DNA from 3 places in the Paenibacillus sp. JNUCC32 genome. Region 2 is predicted to be linked to each of the others. Evidence: predicted binding sites of a transcription regulator. Region 2 holds the regulator's gene; each other region holds the start of a gene.
The links. The regulator Rex, encoded in region 2, represses fermentation and respiration genes when NADH is low (regulators of the CRP and FNR family bind a similar motif). The targets are predictions, from matches to a motif close to TTGTGAAATATTTCACAA.
Positions count from the first base shown of each region.

Region 1 (3,170 bases), 160 kb from region 2:
GAGGGCATCGCGCGCGCCGAAGAGATGGTAGCTTTTGGCGGCATGGGCCACTCGTCGGTCATCCACTCGCACAATGAGGACGTCATCCTGAAATTTTCGGATCGTATGAAGACCTGCCGCATCCTGGTCAACCAGCCTTCCTCGCAAGGCGGCATCGGGGATATCTACAACACGAACCTGCCATCGCTGACGCTCGGCTGCGGTTCGTATGGCCGGAATTCCACGTCGTCGAACGTGACGGCCGTCAATCTCATCAACGTGAAAAGGGTGAACCGCAGAACCGTGAATATGCAGTGGTTTAAAGTGCCGGACAAAATTTACTTTGAAAAAGGCTCGACGCAGTATCTCGCCAAAATGCCTGACATCACCCGCGTCGCGATCGTAACCGACCCCATGATGGTGAAGCTGGGATATGTGGAGCGGGTAGAGCATTACCTGCGTCAGCGCAGACTGCCGGTAGCCATCGAGGTGTTCTCGGAAGTCGAGCCGGATCCATCGACAACGACCGTAGAACGGGGTACGGAGATGCTGGAACGGTTTCAGCCGGACTGCATCATCGCCCTCGGCGGCGGATCGCCTATGGATGCCGCAAAAGCGATGTGGCTGTTCTATGAATATCCGGATACGGATTTCAACAACCTGAAGCAAAAATTCATGGATATCCGAAAACGGGTCTATAAATATCCGAAGCTGGGACGAAAGGCGAAATTCGTAGCCATTCCGACAACGTCGGGAACGGGCTCGGAAGTAACTTCGTTTGCCGTCATCACGGACAAAGTGCAGGGAAATACCAAATACCCGCTGGCAGACTATGAGCTGACGCCGGACGTGGCGATCATCGATCCGGAATTCGTGTACACCTTGCCTAAAACGGCGGTGGCCGATACCGGCATGGACGTCCTGACGCATGCGATTGAAGCCTACGTATCGGTGATGGCCAGCGATTACACGGATGGGCTTGCCATCAAAGCCATACAGCTGGTGTTCCAGTATCTTGAGCAATCGGCGCTGACCGGCGACAAACTCGCCCGCGAGAAAATGCATAATGCTTCGACGCTTGCAGGCATGGCCTTTGCGAACGCGTTCCTGGGCATCAACCATAGTCTGGCGCATAAATGGGGCGGACAGTACCATACGGCGCACGGACGGACCAATGCCATACTGATGCCGCACGTCATTCGCTACAATGCCAAGAAGCCGACGAAATTCGCGGCATGGCCGAAGTACACCCACTTCGTGGCCGATGAAAGATATGCCGAGATCGCACGGATTCTTGGACTGCCTGCAAGAACGACGGAGGAGGGCGTAAACAGCCTGATCGCCGCCATCCGCGAGCTGAACAGCAAGCTCGGCATCGAGGAATCGTTCCAGCAGTTGGGCATCGATCCACAGGACTTCGAGAGAAACGTCGAGCATTTGGCGGACCGGGCTTTCGAAGATCAGTGCACGACCAGCAATCCGAAGCTGCCGCTGGTGACAGAGCTTGCAGAAGTATATCGCAACGCCTTCTATGGACGTTTCTAAACAGGAATGGGACAGAAGGCTGATCCTAAATTCCATTAAAAATGGTGGTAGAAGCCAGGGGAGCCCGGAATCAGAGTGATAAAAATCACGGATAACCACAACTTTGTGATTTTTATCACAGATGCTGCGGATCAACAGGACTACAATAAAGGTGTAGCAGAAAGCTGAATCTCAGATCTTTGATATAGAAGCTTGAAGGCACATGGCGGGGCAGAGATGCCATTGATCGTGAAAATAATCACATTTAAGATCTGAGATAGATCAATGTGTGGCCCCGCCAGTCCCTGCAAGCTGCAGCATAATCTAGGAGGGATTCAATATGTCGGTGATTGAAAAAGAAGTTGGCTGGAAAGGTTTTAAATCAGGTAAATGGACCAAGCGCGTTGACGTTAACGATTTTATTGCAGAAAATATTACTCCATATTATGGCTCTGATGATTTCTTGGCGGGACCTACGGACAACACCAAGGCACTGTGGGATATCGTATCGGATTTAACCAAGAAGGAGCGGGATAACGGCGGGGTTTTGGACGTGGATGTCCATACGCCTTCGACCATCACCTCCCACCGGCCCGGCTACTTGGATAAGGATAAAGAACAGATCGTCGGCGTGCAGACCGACGAGCCGTTCAAACGCTCGATTCAGCCTTTCGGGGGCATCCGGATGATGATTGATGCGTGCAACGCATACGGCTTCGAAATGCCGCAGGCGGTTGTGGATATCTTCAACGGCATCCGCAAAACGCATAACCAGGGCGTATTCGATGCCTATACTCCGGAGATGAGAGCAGCGCGCAAAGCCGGGATTATTACGGGGCTTCCCGATGCATACGGCCGCGGCCGCATCATCGGCGACTACCGCAGAGTATCGTTATACGGCGTGGACGCTCTGATCCAGGACAAACTGAGAGAACTCGGCGAGCTTGAAGTGGACGCCATGGACGAGCCGGTGATCCGTCTGCGGGAAGAGCTGTCCGAACAAATGCGCGCCCTCAAGGAACTGAAAGAAATGGCCGGCATGCACGGCTTTGACATTTCCAAACCTGCGAATACGGCGAAGGAAGCATTCCAATGGCTGTATTTCGGTTATTTGGCCGCGATCAAGGAGCAAAACGGCGCTGCCATGTCGCTTGGCCGGGTATCTTCTTTCCTCGATATTTATATCCAGCGGGATTTGGCTGAAGGCATCCTGACGGAAGAGAAAGCCCAGGAGCTGGTGGACCATTTTGTCATGAAGCTGCGGATCGTGAAGTTCCTGCGTACGCCGGATTACAACGAGCTGTTCAGCGGCGATCCGACGTGGGTGACCGAATCCATCGGCGGCATGTCGTTGAACGGTGAAACGAGAGTAACCAAGAACAGCTTCCGTTTCCTGCATACCTTGTACAATCTGGGACCTGCACCGGAACCGAACTTGACGGTGCTGTGGTCGGAGAAGCTTCCGGAGGCCTTCAAAAAATACTGTTCGAAGGTATCGATCGAAACGAGCTCGATCCAATATGAGAATGACGATCTCATGCGTCCGATCTATGGGGACGATTACGGCATCGCCTGCTGCGTATCCGCCATGCGCATCGGGAAGCAGATGCAGTTCTTCGGAGCCAGAGCGAACCTGGCCAAAGCGCTGCTGTATGCAATCAACGGCG
Region 1 is NZ_CP062260.1:3,337,565-3,340,734, reverse strand. Features, by position in the region: gene adhE (bifunctional acetaldehyde-CoA/alcohol dehydrogenase) at 1-1,524, shown strand, start outside; gene pflB (formate C-acetyltransferase) at 1,844-3,170, shown strand, end outside.
Region 1: a site for Rex is predicted at 1,751-1,768, ahead of pflB (formate C-acetyltransferase). Genes of this name have one in related genera too.

Region 2 (3,170 bases):
ACCAATTGGCCATGCTGTTTCGCTGCAAGGATCGCCATTCTTTCTTCATTCCACGTATCTTTCATAACATAGGAATAATAGAGCTGTAGGCCAAGCAATAATAGCAGGACGCCGGACACGCTCAGCAATATCCACTTCGTTTTTTTCTTCAAATCCGTCTTCCTCGCTCCCCTTGATTATTCCCTAGAGGGTTGTAAGACGCTCAAATGCACGCTGCGCTTCCCGGCGGATGCGTTCCTCGTCGAGAGTAAGGCTCGCGCCATTCTTCACCACCTGCTTGCCGTCAACCCATACATGCTCTACATCCTTCGCGCTGGCAGAGTAGATCGCGTGAGAAATATAGTCGGTCCGTGGAAGGAAATGCGCCTGATCCGTATTCAATGCGATCATATCGGCTTTCATCCCAACCGCGAGCATACCGATATCCTCAAGGAAAGCGGACTTGGCTCCGTATACCGTGCCCATTCGGAGCGCTTCGGAGGCCGGAATGGCCGTCGGATCCCCGCTTACTCCTTTATGGATCAGGGCAGCCAGCCGCATCTCTTCGAACATATCCAGGTTATTGTTGCTAGCAGGTCCGTCGGTACCGAGCGACACCGTTACGCCGGCTTTCAGCAGCGCAGGTACGCGGGCGACTCCGCTGGCAAGCTTCAAATTGCTTCCGGGATTATGCGATACGGCTACTTGATGCTTGGCCAAGACTTCGATTTCCTCATCGGTCAGATGAACGGCATGGGCAAGGAGCGTAGGACGGGAGAACATGCCCAGCTTCTCCAAATGGGCAACGGGGCGAAGCCCGTAGTCCTTAACATTCTGAGCCACTTCAGTTTCCGTTTCGGACATATGGGTATGCAAAGGCAGGTTCAAGTCATGGGATGCTTGAACGAATTTTTCGATGAAATCCGGCGGGCAGGTATAAGGCGCGTGCGGCGAGATCATCGTCGTAATTCTGCCGTCAGCCTTGCCATGCCAATCCTTCGCGAATGCCACCGCCTCATCCAGCTTCTGCTGCTGTACCTCGGGCGGGCATAAACCGATTACGCCGCGCGTCAGGACGCCGCGCATTCCCGAGTCCTGGACAACCTTCGCGACCTGATCCATATGGTCATACATATCCACAAACGTCGTGGTTCCGCCCTTGATCATCTCCAGCACGGAGAGCGATGTGCCCCAATATACGTCGTGTGACGTGAATTTGGCTTCCATCGGCCACATTTTTTCCTGAAGCCATACCTGCAGCGCCAGATCGTCCCCATAGCCGCGAAGAAGCGACATGGCGGCATGTCCATGCGTGTTCACCAATCCGGGCAGGAAGAACAGATGGGTTCCGTCGATAATCTCTGTCCCCTCTTCCACGACGGGCTCCTCTTCGCCCAGGTACGTGATCCGGTCGTTCTCAACCACCAGGTATCCGCGAAGCACGGATTGGCTTTCCTCCAGTACTGCAAACGTTCCGTTCTTAACCATCCACTTCGTTGTTGTCATGTGCTGCATCCTCCTTGCCGTTATCCAAATAATAGGCCAAACTTTGCAAATCCGTTGTAAAATCAGCCGTATGAATCCGGATATGGGCTGGGGCTTTCAGGATGGTTGGCGCAAAGTTCAGAATCGCCTCGATCCCTGAGGCGATAAGCTGATTCGCTACGTTCTGCGCTTCGAAATCCGGAACGGTAATAATCCCGATTCGAATGCCGTGCTCATGAACCGTCTTCTCCAGCTCTTCCATCGGCTGTACGACCAAATTGTTAATTTTCATACCAACTTTGGGAGAATACGAATCGAAAATCGCCACAATCTTCATATTATCCTTCAGGAATGCATTGTAATTCGATAATGCATGTCCAAGATTACCGGCCCCGACCAATGCGACATTGATCTTCTGGTCCAGCTTCAGAATCTGGCGAATCTTCTCGATCAGATAAGAAACATCATATCCGATCCCTTTCCGTCCAAAATCACCGAAATACGCCAGGTCCTTACGAATTTGAGCAGGATTGAGGTCCAGCTTCTGTCCCAGCTCCTGGGAGGAAACCGTGGAAACCTCCCTCTTCTGAAGCTCATTCAAATAGCGCAAGTATACAGGTAATCTGCGGACCACGGCTTCCGAAATTTTTTCCGATTTCATGCATGCTCCCCCTAATAATAGGTTAATAACTACATCTTTTTTTGTTGATCGTGCTTGGTTTCACTTTATTCCGCTTGGTTTCCCGCGCTTGCCTCTTCCTGCAGCCATTCCGAAATTCGGGGAACGATCCCCTCTGTCGGCATATGCTCCATCTTCGGCCCCGGCAAGGAATATAAGAAATACTTCCCGTAATAGGATTCAATGACCCGCGTATCGTACACGATCACGATCCCTTTATCTTGTGCTGTTCGCACCAGACGCCCAAACCCCTGTTTGAAACGAATGACCGCTTGCGGAACCGAAAGCTTCATGAAGGGATTCTTCTTCTGCTGCTGCAGCAGTTCGCTCTTGGCCTCGACCAAGGGGTGATTCGGCGGCTGGAACGGAAGCCGGACGATGGCAAGACAAGTCAGCGCCTCGCCCGGGATGTCTACCCCTTCCCAGAAGGAGCTGGTGCCCAGCAGCACGGAAGCGCTGCTGTCCTGAAATCTTCGGATTAACTTGGTACGGCTGGTTCCGTCCATACCTTGTCCCAATACCGTGATGTCGCTTGATGCCAGCGCTTCTTTCAGCGGCTCGTGCACCTGGCGCAGCATCCGGTACGAAGTGAACAGGACGAGCATGCGGCCATGCGTAGCGACGGCCGTATCGGCCAAAGACTTCACGAGCGTATTCACAAAGAGTGCATCCCCAACCGATCCCTTCACGCTCGGAAAATCGCGCGGCACGACAAGAAGGGCTTGTTCCCTGTAATTAAACGGGGACGGGAGCTGAACCGTGTTCAGGTTCCCCGCTTCAGCCGCTTCCTGAAGACCCAGGTTTTCGATCATGAACTGAAACGATTTGTCCACCGACAAGGTCGCCGATGTCAGAATCACGCTTTGTTTCTTGTCAAAAAACAATTCCTTCAGATGAGCGCTCACGTCGACGGGCACGGCATACAACTGCAGCGATTTGCTGCGGAAATTGCCGTTCGCCTCCATCCAGTATACCGTGCCCTCATCGTTCAGGGCCATGAAGGAGCGCAGGTCTTCGCGATGCGAGG
Region 2 is NZ_CP062260.1:3,172,677-3,175,846, forward strand. Features, by position in the region: gene JNUCC32_RS14145 (cell wall elongation regulator TseB-like domain-containing protein) at 1-152, opposite strand, end outside; gene JNUCC32_RS14150 (amidohydrolase) at 184-1,485, opposite strand; gene JNUCC32_RS14155 (redox-sensing transcriptional repressor Rex) at 1,460-2,125, opposite strand; gene dinG (ATP-dependent DNA helicase DinG) at 2,191-3,170, opposite strand, start outside.

Region 3 (3,170 bases), 2.9 Mb from region 2:
ACGGCACGCTGGTCAATGTGTTTACGGGTGAGCTTCAGGAACGGATAGACGTGGCGATGGCGTGCGGGCGCATCGCTTATATCGGCAGCGCCGATCATACGATCGGAGAGGGGACGCAGGTGATCGAAGCGAATGGGCGCTTCATCTCGCCGGGTCTGCTGGACGGCCATATGCATGTGGAGAGCACGATGCTGACCGTAACGGAGTTTGCCAAAGCGGCCATCGTTACGGGAACGACCGGGGTTTATATGGATCCCCATGAGATCGCCAACGTGTTCGGCATGGAGGGCGTGCGCTGGATGCACGAGGAAGGGCAGCAGCTGCCGATGAAGGTGTTCACCACCATTCCTTCCTGCGTACCGGCGACGTTCGATCTGGAGGATGCCGGGGCGCAGCTGGGCGTAGCCGATATCGAGGAAGGGCTGACCTGGCCCGGCGTCGCTGGGCTTGGCGAAGTGATGAACTTCCCGGGCGTCGTATACGGCGATCCGACCATGAGCGGAGAGATCGAAGCCACGCTGCGTGCGGGCAAGACGGTGACGGGGCATTTTCCGGCCGAGGACGACCGGATGCTACAAGCCTATCTGGCAACCGGCGTCAGCTCCGATCATGAGACGGTAACGAGAGAGCAGGCTTTGGAAAAGGTTCGCCTCGGTATGCATCTGATGATCCGCGAAGGTTCGGCTTGGCAGGATGTGAAGGAAGTGATTAAGGTGGTAACGGAGGACAAGGTACGTACCGACAATATCTCCTTGGTCACGGATGATGTGTATCCGCAGACGCTGCTGCGGCTCGGCCATATGAACCATGTGGTCCGCCGCGCCATGGAGGAGGGCGTGGACCCGGTTACTGCGATCCAGATGGGCACGATCAACGTGGCTCGATATTTCGGCATGGATATGGAGCTCGGCAGCATTTCACCGGGCAAAACGGCTGATATTTTGCTCATTGACGATCTGAAGAGCATGGTGCCTTCGGTGGTGATCACGGACGGCGAAGTGGTCGCGGAGAACGGCCGTCTCGTGAAGGCGTTCCCGGCGTATTCGTATCCGGAAAAGGCCTTTCAATCGGTTCGGCTGCAGCGTTCGCTTACCGCCGACGACTTTTTGCTGCGCAGCAAAAAGTCGTCGGCGCGTACGGAAGTGAACGTGGTGCGCGTCATCGAGAACAGTGCCCGTACCGCCAAAATGACCGCGGTGCTCGCCGTGGAGCAGGGCGTCATCCAGCCGGACCTGGGCCAAGACGTGGTTCAGCTGGCATGCATCGAGCGCCACGGCGCAACCGGGCAGATCTCGCTCGGCTTTGCGAGCGGCTTCGGACTACAGTCCGGCGCGGTTGCTTCCACGGTGGCGCACGATAGCCACAACCTGCTCGTGATGGGCACAAATGCCGAGGATATGGCGCTTGCGGCGAACGAGCTGGCAGCATGCGGAGGCGGCATGATCGTGGTGCAGAACGGCCAGGTGCTGGCGAAGGTGGCGATGCCGATTGCGGGCTTGCTGGCGGACCGTCCGGTCGAGGTCGTGGCCGAGGAAGTCGCTGCCCTGGAGGAAGCGTGGAAACAGCTCGGCTGCTCCATCCATGCGCCGTTCATGACGTTCTCGCTCATTGCGCTTCCGGTCATTCCGGAGATCCGCATTACCAATCGCGGGATTGCGGACGTGACGGAATTCAAGCTCATCGAGACGGAGATCGGTCCGGTACAATAAGGTGGCACATACATTAAAGCAGGTTGGCCTACATGGCTAACCTGCTTTTTTGGTGCGTAAATACTGGGCTTAGCCTGTGAGTGGATGCCGCAAGCCACGCTCCCATGGATAATCCTCACATAATCCATTGCCTACTTAGTGATTTTCGTCACAAATTGATAACTTTTTCACCTATTTCGGCCATTATATTGTGATGTTTATCACAATCCTTTAGGACGCGGTCTGCGACAATACAAAAAGAATCAAATTTGAAGTGATCACGTGAGCTAAAGGAAGGGGTATCTTTTATGGATCCGGTTATGCTGGCGCGAATCCAATTCGCATCGACAACCATTTTTCACTTTATTTTCGTACCGTTATCCATCGGATTGGCGTTTCTGATCGCCATCATGGAGACGATGTATGTTGTCAAGGGCCAGGAAGTCTACAAGAAAATGGCCAAGTTCTGGGGAAAGCTGTTCCTGATCAACTTTGCGGTCGGGGTTGTGACAGGGATTCTGCAGGAATTCCAGTTCGGGATGAACTGGTCGGATTACTCGCGCTTTGTCGGGGACGTGTTCGGCGCACCGCTTGCGATCGAAGCCCTGCTGGCGTTTTTCCTTGAGTCGACGTTTATCGGGCTGTGGATATTCGGGTGGGACCGGTTATCCAAGAAGGTCCATCTGCTCAGCATCTGGCTGGTGTCCTTCGGCACCCTGATGTCGGCCTTCTGGATCCTGGCAGCGAACTCGTTCATGCAGCGTCCGGTCGGTTTTGAGATCAACAATGGACGGGCGGAGATGAATGATTTCTTCGCGCTGATCACGAACGGTCAGCTGCTGGTGGAATTCCCGCACACGATCTTCGGTGCGCTGGCAACCGGGGCTTTCCTGGTAGCGGGGGTAAGCGCGTATAAGCTGCTGAAGAAGCAGGATTTGGATTTCTTCAAAAAATCATTCCACATCGCCATCGTGGTGGGTCTCATCACCTCCATTCTGGTTGCGGTATTCGGCCACCAGCAAGCGCAGTATCTGGTGGATACGCAGCCGATGAAGATGGCCGCCGCCGAGAGCTTGTGGGAAACGAGCGACGATCCCGCGCCTTGGACGGTCATCGCCGCCATCGATCCGGATAAGCAGGAGAATACGATGGAGTTCAAAATCCCGTATTTGCTCAGCTTTTTGTCCTACAGCAAATTTTCCGGCGAAGTCATCGGAATGAAGGAGTTGCAAGCCCAATACGAGCAGGAATACGGTCCTGGAGACTATATTCCGCCGGTCCGCACCACCTTCTGGAGCTTCCGGATTATGGTGGCTGCCGGCAGCGTCATGATTCTGCTGGGATTGTACGGCGCGTGGCTGATGCTGCGCAAAAAAGTCGAGAAGGCCGGCAAATGGTTCCTCAGACTGATGCTGTTCGGCATTTCCCTGCCGTTCATCGCCAACACATCGGGATGGATCATGACGGAGATCGGACGCCAGC
Region 3 is NZ_CP062260.1:6,033,400-6,036,569, forward strand. Features, by position in the region: gene ade (adenine deaminase) at 1-1,709, shown strand, start outside; gene JNUCC32_RS26690 (cytochrome ubiquinol oxidase subunit I) at 1,997-3,170, shown strand, end outside.
Region 3: a site for Rex is predicted at 1,898-1,915, ahead of JNUCC32_RS26690 (cytochrome ubiquinol oxidase subunit I). Genes of this name have one in related genera too.